3 regions of the Bradyrhizobium sp. IC4059 genome follow, and region 3 is predicted to be linked to each of the others. Evidence: predicted binding sites of a transcription regulator. Region 3 holds the regulator's gene; each other region holds the start of a gene.
What was found. Region 3 encodes PhoB, which activates phosphate uptake and scavenging genes when phosphate is short. Its sites were predicted from a motif close to TGTCATNNANCTGTCAT; they were not measured.
Positions count from the first base shown of each region.

Region 1 (7,027 bases), on a different contig from region 3:
GGCTCGATCTGGGCGCGCGCTACACCACGCGCATCAACAACCGGCCAGTGACGGTTCGGGCCCTGGTCCAGAATGTGTTCGACACCAACTACTGGGCTGGCGTCGCGAGCTTCTCTGCGCTAGCGCAAGGCTCGCCCCGAACCCTGCTCTTGTCGATGTCGACCGACTTCTGAGCTTTGGCCTCCTCGGGCCGGCTGCGGAGCTGGATCGGGCGCAGACGACGGGTGCTCTGAATGGACCAAACAATCAGGGCACCACGTCGAGGCGGCTCGGCGCCCGCCCGATCCAGGATGATGCCCGGACGCGTGCAGCGCGCGCTGCTGTGGGTGCACCGTTGGTTCGGATTGATCGGCGGCATCGTCGTGGTGCTGATCGGCCTGACTGGAAGCTTCATCGTCTTCTACCGGGAGATCGATGTCGCCCTGAATCCGGCGCTCTATGCGCCCGCCGGTCCGGAGCAGAGCGTCACGTTAGCGGAGGTGATGCACGCCGCCGCAGCAGCGGATCCCGCGCCGATCGCGACGATCCTGGCGCCAGACCGGACCTGGCCGGTCTGGATCGTGATCCATTCGCACGAGACCACGCCAGGCAGCTACCCGAACCGGTGGACGACCATGGTCGATCCTTCCAACGGCAAGGTGCTCGGGCGGCGTGACTACGCCAACGCGTTCGCGCTCAAGGTTTACCGTCTCCATTTCACGCTGCTGCTCTACGAGTTCTGGGGCAAGGAACTGGTCGGCGTGGCCGGGTTCGTGCTGCTCGGCTTGGCGGTCTCGGGTCTCTTCCTTTGGTGGCCGAAGCCGGGGCGATTTTGGCGATCGATCTCGGTGCGCAAGAACGTCTCGCTGCTTCGATTTGTTCTGGACTTTCACGGTGCGGCAGGCTTTTGGGCGCTGTCCGTGCTCTTGTTGATCTCGATCACCGGCGTCGGCATCGTTTTTCCCGACCTGGTGCGGCCCATCGTCGGCCTCGTGTCGCAGCCGACGCCTGATCGCTCGCCGCGAGTCGAAATGCCGCCTCCGGCAGGGACGCCGGTGCTCTCACCTGACGCGATCATGCGACGCGCGCAAGAGGTCAAGCCCGGTGCGACGGTCGCCATGCTCAATCCGCCGACCGCAACGCGCAACACCTGGCGGGTGCAATTCCGTCCTGATGGAGCTGATCCCGCGGTGCGGTCGCGTGGAGCGATCTGGCTCGATCCGTGGAGCGGCGCTGTGGTGCACGACCGCACGCCGGGCACCATGTCGATGGGGGACCGCTATCTCGCCGAGCAGCTCTGGCTCCACAATGGCGCGACGTTCGGATTCGCAGGACGCCTGCTGGTGTTCGCGGCCGGCTTCGCACCGCTAGTCCTCTTCGTCAGCGGCGCGATGATGTGGCTCAAGAGACGGCCCGGGAAGATGAGGCCCGGCTGAGAGGTCAGCGCCTGACGATTGAACCGGCGCGGCCAACCAGGCGGGCGAGCTGACGGAAGCGGCTGCCGACGCGGTCGGCGACGAGGTCGCCGAGCCGGTGCTCGAACACCAGCATCAATTTGCGGCCCTGGCTGCGGAAATGCGTGGCTGGCAGGACGCCGGGACGTGCGGCCGAGATCAGATGCGCGACGCGGAACGCAGCGCCCAGGAGGCGCGCGCGTTCGAGCTGGGCCGGCGTCAGCAGCTCCTGCATGGTGATCGGCGGCTGGTTTTCCTCGCTGAGGCCGGCATAGCGATAGAACACCGACAGGCCGACGAAGGCGCGTTCGGTGTGGGTGATCGCGCCGAAATTGCCGTTGACGACGAGGCTGAGCGTCTGCTCGCCGCGATGATCGGGATGCACGCGCCAGCCGATGTCGGAGAGCAGGCACGCGGTGTGGCGGAGGCGGCGGTCCACTTCCGTCTCGCGCAGCTTGACGACGCGCACCAAGCGGTCGGTCCAGGCAATCAGCTCGCGCGCGTGCCTGGCCGAACGCGACAGCAGCTGGTTCAGCTCCTCCGCCGCGCAGATCAGCCCGTCCTTGTTGCGTTCGGTCTCGGGCAGCTTCTCGTGCAGCAGGCCCTCGCGCACGCCGAAGGTGGAGAACACGATGTTCTTTGGCTTCGCGACGCGGATGATGTGCTCGAGCACCAGCGCCGCATAGGTGAGGAGAGGGCGCCGCGCATCGGCGACGATCTCGATGTCGGCAAGCATGTCGGCGGCGGCGAGGCGCCGCAGGCGGCGCGAGAAGTCGAGCGCCTCGGCAGCCGGAATGGAATAGCCGTGCATCACCTGGAGCGGATAGCCGCTCTGGATGATGTGGATGCGCGCGAGCGCGCGCCAGGTGCCGCCGACGGCATAGAAGGTGCGACCGCGGCCGGCAGTGAGTAACTGGACCCCGTCGATCTCCTCGCGCACGATGCGGTCGGCGCGCTTGAGCGATTTGTGGGCGAGGTCCTGCAGTGCGAGGCCGCCGAGCGGCAGCGTCACGCCGCTGCGTACGGCGTTCCTGCGCACGTCGATCAGCTCGAGCGAGCCGCCGCCGAGGTCGCCGACGATGCCGTCTGGATGGTGGATGCCGGAGATCACGCCGAGCGCGGACAGTCGTGCTTCGCGCGAGCCCGACAGGATCTCGATCTTCACCGCGCAGATCCGCTCGGCCCTGGCGATGAAATCGGGGCCGTTGGAGGCGTCGCGGCATGCGGCGGTCGCGATCGCGAACACGCGTCCGACCTTCATCACCCGGCACAGCGCGCGAAACCGTTTCAGCGAGGTCAGCGCCTTGTCGATGGCGTCGGGCGCGAGCAGGCCCGTGCTCTGCACCTCGCGCCCGAGGCCGCACAGCGTCTTCTCGTTGAAGATCGGGATCAGGCTGCGCGCCAGCGCCTCGTAGACGACGAGGCGGACCGAGTTGGAGCCTATGTCGATAACCGCGACGCTCGAGCCGCGCTTGCGCGGCCGCTTCACGTCGCAAACCCCCGATCAGGATTGATGACGTTCGTTCCGGCGCGTGAGACGACGCGGCGAGGATTCCTTGAGCGACTTTCCACGGCCAGACAGACTCGGATTCGTCATGAAGTAGTTGTGGACGTTGAAAGGCTCCTCGCCCTTCGCGGTCTTCATACGCGTTGAAGACCCATCCGGCAACAACTGCCAGCTCTGCTCATTGTCCTTCAGGTTCGCGACCATGATCTGCTCGAGAACCTGCTGATGCACCGTCGGATTTTGCAGCGGACACAGCACCTCGACGCGGCGGTCAAGGTTGCGCGGCATCATGTCGGCGGACGAGATATACACAGCCGCTTTCGCGCTCGGCAGTCCCTGGCCCATGCCGAAGCAGTAGATTCGGCCATGTTCCAGGAAGCGGCCGATGATCGACTTGACGCGGATGTTCTCCGACAGACCGGGAATGCCGGGCCTGAGGCAGCAGATGCCGCGCACCACGAGCTCGACCTGGACACCGGCCTGCGAGGCCTCGTAGAGCGCGTCGATGATATCGGGATCGACCAGCGCGTTCATCTTCATCCAGACCGCGCCGGGACGGCCATGCCGCGCATGTGCGGTCTCGCCCTGGATGTGCTCGATGATGCGCTTGCGCAAGGTCAGCGGCGACACCGCCATCTTTTCCAGATCGCTCGGCGCGGCATAGCCGGTGATGAAATTGAACACGCGCGCGGCATCGCGGCCGATCGTCGGGTCCGAGGTGAAGTAGGAGAGATCGGTGTAGATGCGCGCGGTGACCGGGTGATAATTGCCGGTGCCGGTATGGACGTAGGTCGTCAGGCTGCCGCCCTCGCGGCGCACCACCATCGAGAGCTTCGCGTGCGTCTTCAATTCGAGGAAGCCGTAGACGACCTGCACGCCGGCGCGTTCGAGATCGCGTGCCCAGCGGATGTTGGCTTCTTCGTCGAACCGCGCTTTCAGCTCGATCAGCGCGGTGACTGATTTGCCGGCCTCGGCCGCTTCGGCCAGCGCGCGCACGATCGGTGAATTGTTAGAGGTGCGGTAGAGCGTCTGCTTGATCGCAACGACGTCGGGGTCGCGCGTGGCCTGCTGCAGGAATTGCACCACCACGTCGAACGACTCGTAGGGATGGTGGACGATCAGGTCCTTCTGCCGGATCGCGGCGAAGATGTCGCCGCCATGCTCGCGCACGCGTTCGGGGTGGCGCGGCACGTAAGGGGTGAATTCGAGGTCGGGCCGGTCGAGGCGGGTGAGCTGCGAGAGCTCGTTCATCGCCTGCACGCCGTCGACCAGGAAGATCTCGTCGTCGGCGGCGGAGAGCGCGTGCTGCACGAAGCTGCGCAGCTGCTCCGGCATCTTGGCGTCGATCTCGAGCCGGATCACCGATCCGCGGCGGCGGCGCTTCAGTGCGGTCTCGAACAGGCGGACGAGATCTTCGGCCTCCTCCTCGATTTCGAGCTCGGAGTCGCGGATGATCCGGAAGGCGCCTTGGCCGTGCAGATTGTAGCCGGGGAACAGGCGGTTGATGAACAGGGCGGTGGCCTGCTCCAGCGAGATCAGGCGCACCGTGCCATCCGCCGGCAGGCGGATGAAGCGGTCGATCTTGCCGGGCATGCGGATCAGCGCGTTCATCTGCTTGCCGTCAGCGGCGCGCGTGAGCTGCAGTGCGATGGTGAAGCCGAGGCTCGGAATGAACGGGAAGGGGTGGGCCGGATCGATCGCCAGCGGGGTCAGGAGAGGGAACACGTTGTGGAGGAAGTAGTCCTCGATCCAGGTTCGTTCCGCCTTTGTGACGTCCTTGCCGTCGACCAGCACGATGCCGACCTCGGCCAACGTGGCGCGCAGGTCGCGCCAGATCGCCTGCTGGTCGGAGGCGAGCTGGGAGACGGTGCGGTTGATCAGCGCGAGCTGTTCGGACGGCGTCAGGCCGTCGGGGCTGCGCTCGGCGATGCCCTCGCGGACTTGGGCCTTGATGCCGGCGACGCGAACCATGAAGAACTCGTCGAGGTTATTGGCCGAAATCGACAGGAATCGCACCCGCTCCAGCACGGGGTGGCTCGGGTTGACCGATTCCTCCAGGACGCGGCGGTTGAAATGCAGCCAGGACAGCTCGCGGTTGATGAACCGCTCGGGACTGGACGCGATCGCCGGAAGGCTCTCGGTTTCCGGGGCTTTCTCTTTCGTTTCAACAGCTTGCGCAGAGTCCATCAGAAGTCGGTCCATCCAGTTCACCCCAATTGCGACTCAAGCGCAAAAATCGGCGGGAGCATGTGTTAGAGCGATGACGTTTCGATGACATTGATGTTCCGCCCCCGCGCCGCGTCAAGCGGGCCCGCGAGCTTGTCAGGCGTCCCGGAGCAGCTCGGCGGCCAGCGCCCGGGTGACGGGACGGCCGAGCCGCAGGGCTTCGCTGTCGAGCAGCTCGACGGCCCGCCGGGCGGCAGCCGAGGACCGCTCCAGGCGCGTCGCGAGGTAGCCGACCACGCTCTCGTCCACATTGAGCTGGCGGTCGGCGCAGAACTTGACGATGAGGCCGCGGAACAGCTGGTCGTCGGGAGGCAGCAGCGTGACCGCCGGAACGGCCCGCAGGCGCGAGCGCAGGTCGCGAAGCTCGATCGGAAGCGCGGCCGGCGCCTCGCGGCCGGTGAACAGGACGTACGCGCCGTCCTCGCGGGCGAGGTTCATCAGGTGAAACAGGGCACGCTCGTCGAAGTCCCCAGCCTTGAGATCCTCGACCACCAGCGCGCCGGTGGCGAGCGCGCCGGGCACGTCCGTCGCGGTCAGCGCATTGGCGGTGGTCGAGCGGGCGCCGGCTTCCTCGGCCCAGATCGCGGCGAGATGGCTCTTGCCGCTTCCTTCCGGGCCCGCCAGCCACATGATCCGGTTCGGCCATTCCGGCCAGCCGTCGATGAGGCCTAGACCGGCCGCATTGGCGGGGCCTTCGAGGAAGTTGTCCCGGCTGAGGCTCTCCGCATGCGGAAGCGCAAACGCCAATTGTCGGGGATGAACGCGGCCTGCCACGCTTGCTCTGCTCCATGCCGGCGCGCCGGCCCGCTTGTAGAGATTCGACTTGATGGTGCGGGACTTGGCCTTTTGCTGGGCTGCTTCCCCGCTCATTTGGCCTCGATCGTGCTCATGTGCCGCAGCCACTCGACGAGATAGAGCGACACGGAGGAGAGCGTGAAGATCGTGACGAGACCCATCAGGATGATATCATAAGGCGCGGGCTTGAAGCCGAAGGCAAGCGCCGCCAGCACCAAAGCTGCGAATGCCACTTGTGCCACCGTGTTGAGCTTGGAGACTTTCGACGGCTTCATCTCGACCGGCCGGTCGAACAACCAGGACACGATCACGGCGGCGACAATCATGATGTCGCGCGAGACCACCAGGATCACGATCCAGCGCGGGATCGCGCCCCAGATGCCGAGCGCCATGTAGATCGAGACCAGCAGCGCCTTGTCGGCGAGCGGATCGAGCAGGGCGCCGAGCTCGCTCGTCATGTTGAAGCGCTTGGCCAAAAAGCCGTCCACGGCATCGCTGATGCCGGCGATCAGGAAGACGGCGAACGCCACCTCCATTTGGCTCGACACGATGGCCCAGACGATGATCGGGACCAGCATGATGCGGCCCAAGGTAATGATATTCGGAATACTCACGAAAGCGCTTCCCGGCACCGGTTCTGACCTCAAATCCGGCCCGTTGCAGGCTGAACCGGTTGATATGTCTACATAGTATAGCGGGGAGCGCCATGCGAGCCATTGCGCGTCCCCGGAATTCAACGTAACCAGCCGCAAACCCACTGGAAATCGGGCATGACCGACCGCAAAAACGGCCTCACTTACGCCGATTCAGGCGTCGATATCGACGCGGGCAACCGCCTGGTCGACCTGATCAAGCCGATGGTGCGCGCCACCGCGCGGCCGGGCGCCGATGCCGAGATCGGCGGTTTCGGCGGCTTGTTCGACCTCAAGGCGGCCGGCTTCAAGGATCCGGTCCTCGTGGCCGCGACCGACGGTGTCGGCACCAAGGTCAAGATCGCGATCGAGACCGGCCTGCATGGCGGCATCGGCATCGACCTCGTCGCCATGAGCGTCAACGACCTCGTGGT
Region 1 is NZ_JADYVH010000002.1:479,269-486,295, forward strand. Features, by position in the region: gene I6F12_RS08210 (TonB-dependent siderophore receptor) at 1-173, shown strand, start outside; gene I6F12_RS08215 (PepSY-associated TM helix domain-containing protein) at 291-1,415, shown strand; gene ppx (exopolyphosphatase) at 1,420-2,922, opposite strand; gene I6F12_RS08225 (RNA degradosome polyphosphate kinase) at 2,938-5,127, opposite strand; gene I6F12_RS08230 (DnaA/Hda family protein) at 5,263-5,940, opposite strand; gene I6F12_RS08235 (CDP-alcohol phosphatidyltransferase family protein) at 6,033-6,575, opposite strand; gene purM (phosphoribosylformylglycinamidine cyclo-ligase) at 6,732-7,027, shown strand, end outside.
Region 1: I6F12_RS08225 (RNA degradosome polyphosphate kinase) is a predicted target of PhoB. The motif match lies at 5,201-5,217, and genes of this name have one in related genera.

Region 2 (7,027 bases), on a different contig from region 3:
GCATAGCTCGTGGTCGAACCCGCTTCCGCTCCCGGCATGTCGTCAACGAACCCATGGGCGATCGCTTGGGCGATCGGCTTGCGCGATCGCCCCCGGCCATCCTACAAGCGAGGCATGGCTGAGACGACCTTTTTTCCGCGCCGCCTGATTCTCGGCGCCGCGATGATCTCCGGTGTGTTGCTGGCGCTCGCGGTGCACATGCTGGGCGCGCGCTACGGTCTCGATCTCGGCCGCCTCTGGCGCTCCGACACGCATGATTTCATTCCGGCGGGCGCCGCCATCGCTTGGTGGCTGATCGCCACCGTCGGCTTCTCCGGCGGCTATTTCACGGCGAGCCTGATGCAGAGCGCCGTCTCCGGACAGATCCCGCAGCGGATGCGGCAATTCCTGATCGCGGTCGGCGTGCTGCTGCTTGCGGGAGCGGGTCAGGCGGCGTCGGCGCCGAGCCCGATCCCGACCGTCTCGGGCGTGCTCGCCGGGCTTGCCGCCCTGTGTCTCGGCGCCGTGATGGCGTTCTGCGGCGCGCATTTTGCGCTGCGCCGAAGCTGACCTCTCAAGCCGACGCGCGCAGCCGCGGCCGTTCCAGCATGATCGCGACATCCGAGGCGGGCCGCGGCTTGCTGAACAGATAACCCTGCGCCTGGGTGCAGCCCTCGCGCCGGAGCAGCTCGAGCTGCGCGTCGTTCTCGACGCCCTCCGCCGTGGTGACGATGCCGAGGCTGCGGCCGAGGCCGGTCACGGCGCGAATGATTGCCATGGAATCCTCGCGCGTCGCCAGCTCCGACACGAAGGAACGGTCGATCTTGATTTTGTCGAACGGGAAGCTGCGCAGATAGCTCAGCGACGAATAGCCGGTGCCGAAATCATCGAGCGAGATCCGCACGCCCATGGCGCGCAGCTCGTGCAAGGTCGTCAGCGTCGCCTCGCTGTTCTGGAGCAGAACGGATTCGGTGATCTCGAGCTCGAGGCGGCGCGCACCAAGTCCCGAGGCGGCCAACGCCTCGGTCACACCCGCGATCAGGTTCGGGCTCTTGAACTGCACAGGCGACAAATTGACGGCGACATCGACATCGTCGGGCCAGGTGGCCGCGTCGGCACAGGCGGAGCGCAGCACGAACTCGCCGAGCTGAACGATGAGCCCGGTCTCCTCGGCCAGCGGGATGAAGCTGATGGGCGCGATCAGTCCGCGCTGCGGATGGTTCCAGCGCAGCAGCGCCTCGAAGGCGACGACGCGACCGCTGGCGACCTCGCGGATCGGCTGGTAATAGACCTCAAACTCGTCGCGTTGCAGCGCCGCGCGCAGATCCATTTCCAGAAGGCGCCGCGCCTGCGCACGCGCATCCATGCCGGTCTCGAAGAAGCGGTAGGTGCCGCGGCCATCCGCCTTGGCGCGATAGAGCGCAAGATCCGCGTTCTTGAGCAGCTCGTCCGGATTGCTACCGTCCTGCGGCGACAGCGAGATGCCGATCGAGACGCCGATCACGATCTGATGGTCGTCGATCTGGTAAGGCGCCGAGATCACCTCGACGAGGCGTCCGGCAAGCGATCGCGCGGCGATCTCCTCGGAGCGTCCGATCTGGACCACCGCGAACTCGTCGCCGCCGAGCCGCGCCACGGTGTCCTGTTCGCCGACGGTGGCCTCGAGCCTGCGGCCGACCTCCTTGAGCAGCGCATCGCCGATGGGATGGCCGAGCGAGTCGTTGATGTCCTTGAAGTGATCGAGATCGAGGCAAAGCACCGCGAGCTGGTCGCCCGACTTGGTCTGGCGCAGCCCCTGCTCGAGCTGTTCGTGGAACAGCACGCGGTTCGGCAGGCTGGTCAGCGCGTCATGTCGCGCCATGTGCGAGATCTTGGCCTGCGCCTCCAGCCATTCGGTGATGTCCTCGAAGGTCGCGACCCAGCCGCCGCCCTGCATCGGCTGGTTGACGACCCGGATGGAGCGGCCGAACCGGTTGACGACGTCGGTCGTGGTGCGGCCCTCGCGCGCGTCGGCGACGAGGCGGGCGAAGAATTCATCGGCGTCGCCCTGCCATTGGCCCTTGGCCTGCTCTTCCCTGAGCACGTCGACCAGCAAGCGGCCGGCGAGCGGCACGTCGGTTCGACGGAGCATCGCGGCATAGCGCTCGTTGAACAGGATGATCTTGCCTTCCGCGTCGAACATGCACAGCCCCTGCGACATGTTCTCCAGCGCGCTGTCGAGCACGATCTGCTGGCGGCCCAGTTCGCCTTTGGCGCGGCGGTCGAGCAGCGCGGCCACGAGCGCAATCGCGATGATCGCGACGGCGGCGCCGGCAGTCAGGAACGACAGCGAGGCCGGCGGGACCGAGAGCCCGCTGATCGCGATCGTCGGGTCCGGCGTCAGCAGCACCGCGCCCATCGCGGTGAAATGATGGGCAACGATCGCGAGCGTCAACAGAGCAGTCGCGCTCAGCGCATGCCGAATGCCGTCACCTCGCGCGGCGACGAACAGCGCGAGCGCTGCGAAGACGATTCCGAACAGCACCGAGGCGGCAACCGTGCTCCCGATCCAATCCAGCCGTGCCGGCATCTCCAGCGCCGCCATGCCGGTGTAATGCATCGCCGCGACACCCAGGCCGACGATGGCGCCGCCGACGACGATCCACACCGGGCGCGAGGACGCCACGGCGATGCTCAGGCCCACGAAGGTCAAGGAGATCGCAAGCATCAGCGACAGAATTGTCACCGGGATATTGTAGGCGCCGGCGCTCCCGGGGCCATAGGCGAGCATCGCGATGAAATGCGTCGCCCAGATGCCGCATCCGCTCACGGCCGCATCCAGGGCGATCCAGGCCAGACGCCCGGCTCCGTGCGTCGCGCGTGCGCGCTGAAACAGGCTGATCGCCGCGGCGCTGGCGAGCAGGCACACCGCGCCCCCAAGGGCCACCAGTCGCCAGTCATGCTCGTCGGTGAGACAGTAGAGAACTTGATACATTGCCGGCCCCTATCGACCCGCACTTGAGCCGACAGTGGTGGACGATCGGTAACCAGCTACAAACCTGCTCCGGACGTGGTGAATGGAAGATGAGCGAGTTCGCTCACATTGCTGATCCTGGCGACGGCGCACCGAAGCAGCACCACGGCAGCGGGAAGCGAACAAGCACAAGCGCCGCGCGGACCGTCGCGCGGCGCTCGTAGTTTCCTCTACTCAGCTCGCCGCGCGCAGATTCACCTTGCTCTCGGCGAGTGTCGTCAGCTTCTGGTCGGTCGCCTTCTCCTCCTCGAGCGTCTTGGCGAGCACCGCCGCACAATCGTTGCGGCCGAGCTGCTTGGCCCAGGCGATCAGGCTGCCGTAGCGGACGATCTCGTAATGCTCCGCGGCCTGCGCCGCATTGATCAGGGCCGCGTCGAGCACCGCCTTGTCGGCGACTTCGCCGGCGGTCTCGTCGGCTTCCTCGATGATGCCGTCGATGGCCGGGCAGTCGACCGCCTTCACGGGGACGCCGTGCATCTTGAAGACCTCCTCGAGCCGCGCAACGTGCTGCTTGGTTTCCTCGAGGTGCGTCAAAAAGCCCTGTTTCAGCTGCGGATCAGTGGCCTTGGTCGCCATCTTCGGCAGCGCCTTGGTGAGCTGCTGCTCGGCGTAATAGATGTCCTGGAGCTGATGTACGAATAGGTCGTTCATGGTCTTGATGTCTTTTGTGAACAGTCCCATCGTTCCGATCCTCTCGGGTCTTGGGAACACGGAGGCGCCGGCTTGCACGAAAAAGCCGCGTATTCCGCCATGTTCGATTGCTGATGGAGGCTAACGACCACGCGGCATCGACGTTCCAAAAACGCCGATACGGCTCTGCGTTGGAACAATGCGGACGGCGCCGGGATCTGAGATCGTATCGGCACGGTGAGCGCGCGGATGGAGCCTGGTTTCGCGACTCATATGCTTAACGCGCCGCCGATATGAACCGCGTATGACAAAGTTGCCCGCCGAACGCAGAACCTATTGTTGTCAAGGGCTGCACAAGCCGCTGATTTTGCCTTAAATGAGCTGGATCATGCCTAGCGATCGATGCCTGCCTTTTGGCCGTGATCGCACCCGACCGGCCAATGTCTGGCCCGGTCGGTCTTGCCCCCCGCCGGGAGGATGAATGCACGGACTGCTGCCCGCGCTGAAACGCGGCTTCAATAGATGGATCGGCTGGCGACGGCTCGGCGTCGCCGCGAGCATCTTCATCATCGCGTTTGCGATCACCACGCTGGTGCGGACGCTCAAGGGCATCGATACCGGGGTCATCCTGACCGCGTTGACGGAGATTCCCCGCGGCAACATCGGGCTGGCGGCGATCTGCGTCTTCTTCGCGTTCTGTACGCTGACCTTCTACGACTATTTTGCGCTGCGAACGATCGGCAAGAAGCACGTGCCCTATCGCATCGCGGCGCTGTCCAGCTTCACGTCCTATTCGATCGGGCACAACATCGGCGCCACGGTCTTCACCGGCGGCGCGATCCGTTTCCGGATCTATTCGGACTACGGACTGAACGCGATCGACGTCGCGAAGATCTGCTTCCTGTCCGGCCTGACCTTCTGGCTCGGTAACATCTTCGTGCTCTCGATCGGCATGGCCATCCATCCGGACGCGGCCTCCTCGATGGATCAGCTGCCCTCCTCGCTCAACCGGTTGATCGCCCTCGGCGGTCTCGCATCGATCGGCGCGTATCTGGTCTGGCTCTGCATGGGCGAGAAGCGCCGTGAGCTCGGCCAGAAGGGCTGGAAGGTGGTGCTGCCCTCGGCGCCGCTGACCTTGGTGCAGATCCTGATCGGCGTCGTTGATCTCGGCTTCTGCGCCACGGCAATGTACCTCTTGATGCCGGCCAACCCGCCGATCGACTTCATGTCGCTCGCGGTCGTGTTCATCCTGGCGACCCTGATCGGCTTTGCCAGCCACGCGCCGGGCTCGATCGGCGTGTTCGATGCCGCCATGCTCGTGGCGCTGCCCCAGTTCGGCCGCGAGGAGCTTCTGGCCACGCTGCTGGTGTTCCGTATTCTCTATTTCGTGATCCCGTTCGGCCTTGCCATCTCCATCATGGGCACGCGCGAGCTTTGGACGAATGTGGTCGCGCCGTGGCAGGAGCGGCGGCGGCTGGCGGAAGCCTGCGCGCAGGCCAACCTGCCCAAGGAGGTGACGCCGATGGAGCGCGAACGGCTGCTACGGCGGGCCAGCAAGCGCTGAGCCGCCGACGCCACCTCCGCAATCGTCGGGCAAGGGTTGCAGGCCGCGGCACAATCCTCTCTTATTTCCGCCTCAACTTTGCCGTTGAAGACGCGGGCCATGATTTCCGTATTCCTTCGCACCCTCTCGGCCGGCGCCGTGCTGCTTGCCGGCATCCTTGCTTTGCCCGAGCGCGCCGCCGCGCAGGACGCCGGCACCATGCAGATCAGCTGGGAGGTGCGTAACCGCTTCCGGCTATTCCGCGAGGAGCGCGACTTCCTGCTCCATGTCGAGAACGCGCGCAACCGCAGCATTCTGGCCGCCGAACAGTCCCTGGAGCTCCAGAGCGAGGGCCGCGGCTGGGCCCGCAACATGGTCAACCGGCTCTGCATCGACCTGCAGGGCCGGGTCAACCAGCCCTGCACCCGCGATAATGTCAAAGAGAACTACATCACGCCGATCGACCATCCCGTGACGGTGCGCCTGACCGGCGCGGTGCCGGTCGGCGCCACCTGCGCCTGGTCGTTCGATGACGGCGACGGGCCGCAGAGCTCGACCTTCGACTGCGCCGAGCCGATCAATTTGCGCGTCCGCTACGGCAAGCCGACGGTTGCGACCGTCGATGTCTCGGCCGGCTCCGATCCGACCCAGCGGGTCCAGACCGAGATTCAGGTCCGCGACATCTTCATCGCAGGTCTCGGCGACAGCATCGCCTCCGGCGAAGGCAATCCGGACCGGCCGCTGGCGCTGTCGGACGAAGGATTCTGCTTCCGCTCCTATCTCGGCACCGCCGGTGCGCAGTACTACCGGCCGAGCCGCCACGGCTTCAAGGGCGGCCGCGCCTGCGAGGCGCCGGATACGCTCGCCAACTGGCAACGCTACAGCGCGCTCTGGTTCAATGCGCCGTGCCATCGATCGCTCTACAGCTATCAGGCGCGCACCGCGCTGGCGCTCGCGGTGCGCTACACCCACATCGCCGTGACCTTCCTGCCGCTCGCCTGCACCGGCGCCAGCATCGGCGACGGGCTGCTCGGCTCGCAGCGCGCCCGCGAATGCCCGCCCGGCAAGACCGGCGTCTGCAACACCAGCGTGAACGCGCAAGTCGCCGAGCTGCGGGAAGCCGTCACTGCGGCGAAGAAGCGCCAGCCCGATCGCACGCTCGACCTCGTGCTGCTCTCGGTCGGTGCCAACGACGTCTATTTCTCCGGTCTCGTCGCCGACGTCATCGTCGAAACCGCGACCGAGCGCGCGCTGTTCCGCCGCTCCGGCGTGTTGGCGAGCGTCGACGATTCCCGCGATGCGCTCCAGCGCGAGCTGCCGCAGAATTTCGTCAAGCTGCGCGAGGCGCTGAAGCCGCTGGTCGGCGGCGACCTCTCGCACGTGGTCTATGTCTCCTATGCCAATCCTGCGCTCGCCGACGGCGGCGCGCCCTGCCGCGGCGGCCGGGCCGGCTTTGACATCCACCCGTCCTTCAATGCCGATCCGCAGCGCCTTTCCCGCGTCTCCGCCTTCGTCGACAGCGAATTCCTGCCGCAGCTGAAGGGGCTCGCCACCTGCACCCGCGGTGCGCTGTGCCGCGATCCCGAAGCCGACCGCATGACCTTCGTCGATGCGCACCAGGCCGCGTTCGCCGAGCACGGCTTCTGCGCCCGTTCCGGCAACGATCCCGAATTCGACCGCAGCTGCTTTGCCGCGAACGGCCAGAGCTTCGATCCCGACATCGTCAGCGCGGCGAGCCAGCCGATGCTGTGCGGCCGCGGCGCCTCGGAGTACCGCGCCTACCTGCCCCGCGCGCGCTGGATCCGCGACGCCAATGACAGCTATTTCGCCGCGATGACCTATCCGCAGGGCCTGCCGGCGGC
Region 2 is NZ_JADYVH010000020.1:51,907-58,933, reverse strand. Features, by position in the region: gene I6F12_RS35620 (hypothetical protein) at 1-38, opposite strand, end outside; gene I6F12_RS35615 (hypothetical protein) at 115-549, shown strand; gene I6F12_RS35610 (EAL domain-containing protein) at 554-2,953, opposite strand; gene I6F12_RS35605 (ferritin-like domain-containing protein) at 3,167-3,673, opposite strand; gene I6F12_RS35600 (YbhN family protein) at 4,104-5,186, shown strand; gene I6F12_RS35595 (hypothetical protein) at 5,286-7,027, shown strand, end outside.
Region 2: I6F12_RS35600 (YbhN family protein) is a predicted target of PhoB. The motif match lies at 3,916-3,932, and genes of this name have one in related genera.

Region 3 (7,027 bases):
AATACACCTCCGGCGTGCCGCTCTCGACCGCCTCGGGCTTCATGACCGGCCGCTACCAGATGGTCAGCGAAACCGGCGAGCGTTTCGAGATCGACGTGCCGACGTTTTCGCTGGACAGCCCCGACAACAAGCGGGTGTTGAATTAGAGAGGCGAGTTCGCCGTAACACTCACAACTGTCATGCCCCGGCTTGACCGGGGCATCCAGTACGCCGCGGCCTCTCGTTTCGATCAGCATCGTCTCGGAGTACTGGATCGCCCGATCAAGTCGGGCGATGACACCGCGCGTGTGGCACTGCTCCACTCGACATTGCGAGTGCAGCGACGCGGGTAGGCTCAGGCGTCCTCGACGCCCGCCTCGTGCGGCGTGAACTGGTACACCGACGAGCAGAACTCGCAGGTGACGACGACCTTGTCGTCCTTGACCATGGCGGCGCGGTCGTCGTGCGAGAAGCTCTTGAGCATCGCGGCGACCGCATCGCGCGAGCAGGAGCACCGCGCCTCGAGCACCTGCGGATTGAACACGCGCACACCGCGCTCGTGGAAGAGGCGGTAGAGCAACCGCTCGCCGGAGAGCTCGGGATCGATCAGCTCGACGTCTTCGACCGTCTCGATCAGCGAGCGTGCCTCGACCCAGGCATCGTCTTCCGCGACGCTGTGCACTTCGGTGCCGTCGGGCGCATCGCCGGGATGCAAGTCCGCCTGCCGCGCGCGCTCCGGCGCCTTCGGCAGAAATTGCATCAGCATGCCGCCGGCGCGCCAGCGATGCTTGCCGCCGTCGCTCGAGCGCCACTCCTCGCCGACCGCGAGGCGCACGCGCGTCGGGATCTGCTCGGAGCGCAGGAAATATTCGTGGGCGGCGTCTTCCAGGCTGCCGCCGTCGAGCGCAACCAAGCCCTGGTAACGGCTCATGTCGGGGCCCTGGTCGATGGTCATGGCGAGATGGCCGCGGCCGAGCAGCGTGCCGGAATCCTTGGCCGTGCCCAGGCGCGAGGCGTCAAAGCGCGCATAGGCGCGCAGGCGGTCCGGGGCCCTGTAGTCGACCACCAGGAACGACACCGGACCGTCGGTCTGGGCCTGAAGAATGAAGCGGCCCTCGAATTTCAGCGTCGAGCCGAGCAGCGTCGTCAGCACGATGGCCTCGCCGAGCAGCTTGCCCACGGCTGCGGGATAATCGTGCTTGGTGAGGATGTCGTCGAGCGCGGGGCCAAGCCGCACCAGGCGCCCGCGCACGTCAAGCGCGTCGACCTCGTAAGGCAGCACGGCGTCATCGATCGGAACCGATGATGGCGCGCGAACCGGGCCTTCAGGCCCGGTGTTCATGTCAGGAGACTGGGAAACCATGGCGCTTTATCTGGGGTGGTTCGATGCAAATTGAAAGAGGCACGCCCGCATTCCGTCGTCCGCGGAACGACGAGTGCGTAGCCCGGATGGAGCGCAGCGCAATCCGGGGGGTCTTTCCACGCGTTGAGAACCCCGGATTTCGCTGCGCTTCATCCGGGCTACAAGAAGGCTACTTCACCGCGTCGAAGCACCAGGCCAAGATGCCCTTCTGCGCGTGCAGGCGGTTTTCGGCCTCGTCGAACACGACCGATTGCGGCCCGTCGATCACCTCGTCGGTGACCTCCTCGCCGCGATGGGCCGGCAGGCAATGCATGAACAATGCGTCCGCCTTGGCCAGCGACATCAGCTTGGCATTGACCTGGTAGGGCTTGAGCACGTTGTGGCGGTGCTCGCCCTCCTTGTCGCCCATCGACACCCAAGTGTCGGTGACGACGCAATCGGCGCCGCGCACGGCGGCTTCCGGATCGGTGCCGAGCACGATCGGCGCGCCCGTCGCCTTGATCCAGTCGCGCATGGCCTTTTTCGGTGCGAGCTCCGGCGGCGTTGCGACATTGAGCTGGAATTTGAAGCGCTCGGCGGCATGGGCCCAGGACGCCAGCACGTTGTTGTCGTCGCCGGCCCAGGCCACCGTCTTGCCCTCGATCGGGCCGCGATGTTCCTCATAGGTCATGAGGTCGGCCATCACCTGGCAGGGATGCGAACGCCGCGTCAGGCCGTTGATGACGGGCACGGTGGCGTTGGCCGCAAGCTCCAGCAGCGCATCGTGGTTGAGGATGCGGATCATGATGGCGTCGACATAGCGCGACAGAACCCGCGCGGTGTCGGCGATGGTCTCGCCGCGGCCGAGCTGCATCTCGGCGCCGGTGAGCATGATCGCCTCGCCGCCGAGCTGGCGCATGCCGACGTCGAACGAGACGCGGGTGCGGGTCGAGGGACGCTCGAAGATCATCGCCAGCGTCTTGCCCTCGAGCGGCCTGACCGGCTGCTGCGCCTTCTGCTTCGCCTTCATCGCCGAAGAGGCGGCGAGCATGCTCTTGAGCTCCGAGAGCGGCAGCTCGTTGATGTCCAGGAAGTGCTTGGGAGCTTTGTTGGGCGTCGTGCTCATCAGCTTGCCGCCCGCTTGGTCTGGCTGGAGGAGATCGCAGCGCAGGCGCGCTCTAACCGGCCGACGCTGTCCTCGATCTCCGCTTCCGTGACGATCAGGGGCGGCAGGAAGCGCACGACATTGTCGCCGGCCCCGACGGTGAGCAGCTTTTCGGCGCGCAGCGCCGCGACGAGATCGCCCGAGGGCACCACCGCCTTGATACCGATCAGCAGGCCCTCGCCGCGCACCTCGCTGACGATTTCGGGATGACGATCGATCACGGAGGCGAGCTTCTGCTTGAGCAGCAGCGACATCTTCTGCACGTGGTCGAAGAAGCCGGGCTTGAGCATGACATCGAGCACGGCGTTGGCAGCCGAGATCGCGAGCGGATTGCCGCCGAAGGTGGAGCCGTGCGAGCCGGGCCCCATGCCGGCCGCCGCGTCCGCGGTCGCCAGCACCGCGCCGATCGGAAAGCCGCCGCCGAGCGCCTTGGCGAGCGACATCACATCCGGTGTGACGCCGGTGCGCTTGTAGGCAAAGAGCTCGCCGGTGCGGCCCATGCCGGTCTGCACCTCGTCGAAGGCGAGCAACAGGCCGCGCTCGTTACAGAGTTCGCGCAGCGCCCTCAGGAAGGCGTGAGGTGCAGAACGAACGCCACCCTCGCCCTGGATCGGCTCGATGAGAATGCCGGCGGTGTGCGGACCAATCGCCTTCTTCACGGCGTCGAGGTCGCCGTGCGGCACCTGATCGAAGCCGTCCATCGGCGGACCGAAGCCCTCGAGATATTTCGCAGAGCCGGTGGCGGCGAGCGTCGCCAGCGTGCGGCCATGGAAGGCACCCTCGAAGGTGATCATGCGGTAACGTTCCGGATGCCCCTTGGAGAAGTGATGGTGGCGCACCAGCTTGATCACGCCTTCCAGCGCCTCGGCGCCGGAATTGCAGAAGAACACGAAGTCCGCAAAGCTCTCATTGCAGAGGCGGCTTGCGAGCTTCTCGCCGTCAGGGCTCTGGAACAGGTTCGACATGTGCCAGAGCTTGGTCGCCTGCTCCTGCAACGCCTTGACCAGCGCGGGATGGACATGGCCGAGCGCATTCACCGCGACACCCGAGGTGAAATCGAGATAGCGATCGCCGTTGGTCGCGATCAGCCAGCAGCCTTCGCCGCGCTCGAAACCGAGGTCGGCCCTGGCGAAAACGGGGAGCAAATGCGGCGCTGCGCTGTTAGTCATGACGTCACTTGAATGTTGCGGACGGTGTGAGGCATGCATTGCGCGACGCACCATCGACCGGCCCCGGAAAACGAAACGTGCCGCCTTTTAAGGGCGGCACGTGGCACTATCTTATGCCTGGCAAGACGGGTGTCAATGCCGCCCGGAAAGCCTCGCGAAACGCTGATTCCGTAGTCTTGCGGTGCCGATTTTGCGGGTTTTTCACCACGGAACATGTGGAAGCGAGTCGGCGGACTCTTGCGCGGGAGTCACGCCATATTGTAGCGTTTGGACTGTCAGATACGACATCTCGTGCAGCAGTTCTGATCCCAGAAGTCCTCATGTACCGGCGTAAACGTTCGGGCGTCTTGAGCGCGCCCGGCGAGCCTTAAGGGATTCTGACGGCACGGGTTTTTCAAGGCTAAAGCATTCGCTGCGAAGGCCCCAGGATGGCAGGCGCGCAGCGAGGGAAAGGGTGCAATGACGGTTTTGACCTGGTCCGATGATCGCGTCGAGCAGCTGAAGAAGCTCTGGGAGGCCGGACTTTCGGCCAGCCAGATCGCGGCGGAGCTCGGCAATGTGACCCGCAATGCCGTGATCGGCAAGGTGCACCGGCTCGGCCTGTCCGGCCGCGCCAAGAGCCCTTCATCGGCAGCGCCGCGGCCGCGCAAGGCACGGCCCGCGCAGCATATGATGCGGGTGACCCGCCCCGTCGCGCGCGGCAACACCGCGTTGGCGCAGGCCTTCGAGGTCGAGTTGGAAGCCGAGCCGGTTACCTACGACAACGTGGTGCCGATGAGCCAGCGGCTGTCGCTGCTGGAATTGAACGAGGCGACCTGCCACTGGCCGGTCGGCGATCCCTCGAGCCCGGATTTCTTCTTCTGCGGCGGCAAGGCGCTCTCCGGCCTGCCCTATTGTGCCCAGCATTCGCGCGTGGCCTATCAGCCCGCAGCGGATCGCCGTCGCGCAGCACCGAAACCGGGCACGCGGTGAGCTTGCGGAATTCCCTGATCGCCAAGCTTTGATCGCCAAGCTTGATCGCCAAGACTGCAGCCGTCATACGATGACGGCTCCCAATCGCCCGGTGTCATCCCCGCGAATGCGGGATCCGTAACCGCGGGGCGCAATCGTTGCGCGAGATGGTCACCCCGAGTCTTCGCCAAACCACGTCCTGTGGCTAATCGCGAACAGCGCAAGCGCTCGCGCTGAGATCCCGGGCTCACGCTGCGCGCGCCCCGGGATGACGGCCGAGATCGGCGCCGCAGTTCGCCAAACCAGCTGTCGCTGGCGCCTTACGTCTGCTCAGCCTTCGCGAAGCGATCGTCCAGCGCGTAGCCGGCGCCGCGGACGGTGCGGATCGGGTCCTGCTCGCGGCCAAGATTGAGCAGCTTGCGCAGGCGGCCGATATGCACGTCGACGGTGCGCTCGTCGATGTAGATGTCGCGGCCCCAGACGCTGTCGAGCAGCTGCTCGCGCGAGAACACGCGGCCGGGATGCTCCAGGAAGAACTCCAGCAGGCGATATTCGGTCGGACCGAGATCGATCGGCCGGCCCGAGCGCGCCACGCGGCGCTTGTCGCGGTCGAGCTCGATATCGCCATAGGCGAGCACGGTGGCGAGGCGCTCGGGACTCGCACGCCTGAGCAGGCCCTTCACGCGCGCAAGCAGCTCCGGCACCGAGAACGGCTTGACGATATAATCATCCGCGCCGGTCGCGAGCCCGCGCACCCGTTCGCTCTCCTCGCCGCGCGCGGTGAGCATGATGATCGGCAGCTGCTTGGTCTCGGGGCGGGTCCGAAGCCGCCGGCACAGCTCGATGCCTGACAGGCCCGGCAGCATCCAGTCGAGCACGATCAGATCGGGAATGTGCTCCTTGAGGCGGGTGTCGGCGTCATCGCCGCGCATCACCGTCTCGACGTCATAGCCGTCGCCTTCGAGGTTGTAGCGAAGAAGCTCGGTGAGAGCTTCCTCGTCCTCAACCACCATAATGCGTGCGCCCATGTGGTCGTAGCTCCTTAAGTCGTCAGGTGTTCGGCACCGTCGTGGCGAAGGTCGTCATGTCGCCCTTCGGCCGCTTGTCGGTGATCGCCTGGCCCTCGATCATGTAGAACACGGTCTCGGCGATGTTGGTGGCGTGGTCGCCGATCCGCTCGATGTTCTTGGCACAGAACATCAGGTGGATGCAGAACGAGATGTTGCGCGGATCCTCCATCATGTAGGTGAGGAGCTCGCGGAACAGCGAGGTGCAGATGGCGTCGACTTCTTCGTCGCCCTTCCACACCGCCATCGCCGCCGGCAGGTCGTGCGCGGCATAGGCGTCCAGCACCGACTTGACCTGCTGCTGCACGAGGTCGGTCATGTGCTCCAGGCCGCGGAACAGCTTGAGCGGATGGAAATCCGTCTCCAGCGCCGCGACGCGCTTGCCCATGTTCTTGGCGAGATCGCCGATGCGCTCGAGATCGGTCGCAACGCGCATCGCGCCGACGATCTCGCGCAGGTCGACGGCCATCGGCTGGCGGCGGGCGATGGTGAGCACGGCGCGCTCCTCGATGCGCTTCTGCAGCGCGTCGAGCTCGACGTCGGTGGCGACGACGCGCTGGCCGAGCGCGACGTCGCGGCGGATCAGCGCGTCGACGGAATCGACGATCATGCGCTCGGCGATGCCGCCCATCTCGGCGACCAGGCGGGTGAGCTCCTGAAGGTCGCTGTCGAAAGCCTTTACGGTATGTTCAGAACCCATGTTCCGTCTCCTCAGCCGAACCGGCCGGTGATGTAATCCTGCGTGCGCCGATCGCTCGGCGACGTGAAGATCTTGCTGGTGTCGTCGAACTCGATCAACTCGCCGAGATACATGAAGGCGGTCTTGTCGGAAACGCGCGCCGCCTGCTGCATGTTGTGGGTGACGATCGCGATCGTGTAGTTCTCGGACAATTCCTGGATCAGCTCCTCGACCTTGGCGGTCGAGATCGGGTCGAGCGCCGAGCAGGGCTCGTCAAACAGGATCACCTCGGGCCGCACCGCGACGGTGCGGGCGATGCAGAGGCGCTGCTGCTGGCCGCCGGAGAGCGACAGGCCGGAGGCATTGAGCTTGTCCTTGACCTCGTTCCACAGCGCGCCACCGCGCAGCGCCTTCTCGACGCGGTCGTCCATCTCGGACTTGGAGATCTTCTCATAGAGACGAATGCCGAAGGCGATGTTCTCGTAGATCGTCATCGGGAACGGCGTCGGCTTCTGGAACACCATGCCGACCCGGGCGCGGAGCAGGTTGAGGTCGAGCTTGGGGTCGAGGATGTTGGTATGGTCGAGCAACAGCTGACCGTCGGCGCGCTGGCCCGGATAGAGGTCGTACATCCGGTTGAAGATGCGCAGCAGGGTGGACTTGCCGCAGCCGGAC
Region 3 is NZ_JADYVH010000009.1:188,066-195,092, forward strand. Features, by position in the region: gene apaG (Co2+/Mg2+ efflux protein ApaG) at 1-146, shown strand, start outside; gene I6F12_RS26510 (Hsp33 family molecular chaperone) at 335-1,342, opposite strand; gene argF (ornithine carbamoyltransferase) at 1,512-2,447, opposite strand; gene I6F12_RS26520 (aspartate aminotransferase family protein) at 2,447-3,655, opposite strand; gene I6F12_RS26525 (GcrA family cell cycle regulator) at 4,115-4,627, shown strand; gene phoB (phosphate regulon transcriptional regulator PhoB) at 4,927-5,634, opposite strand; gene phoU (phosphate signaling complex protein PhoU) at 5,657-6,373, opposite strand; gene pstB (phosphate ABC transporter ATP-binding protein PstB) at 6,385-7,027, opposite strand, start outside.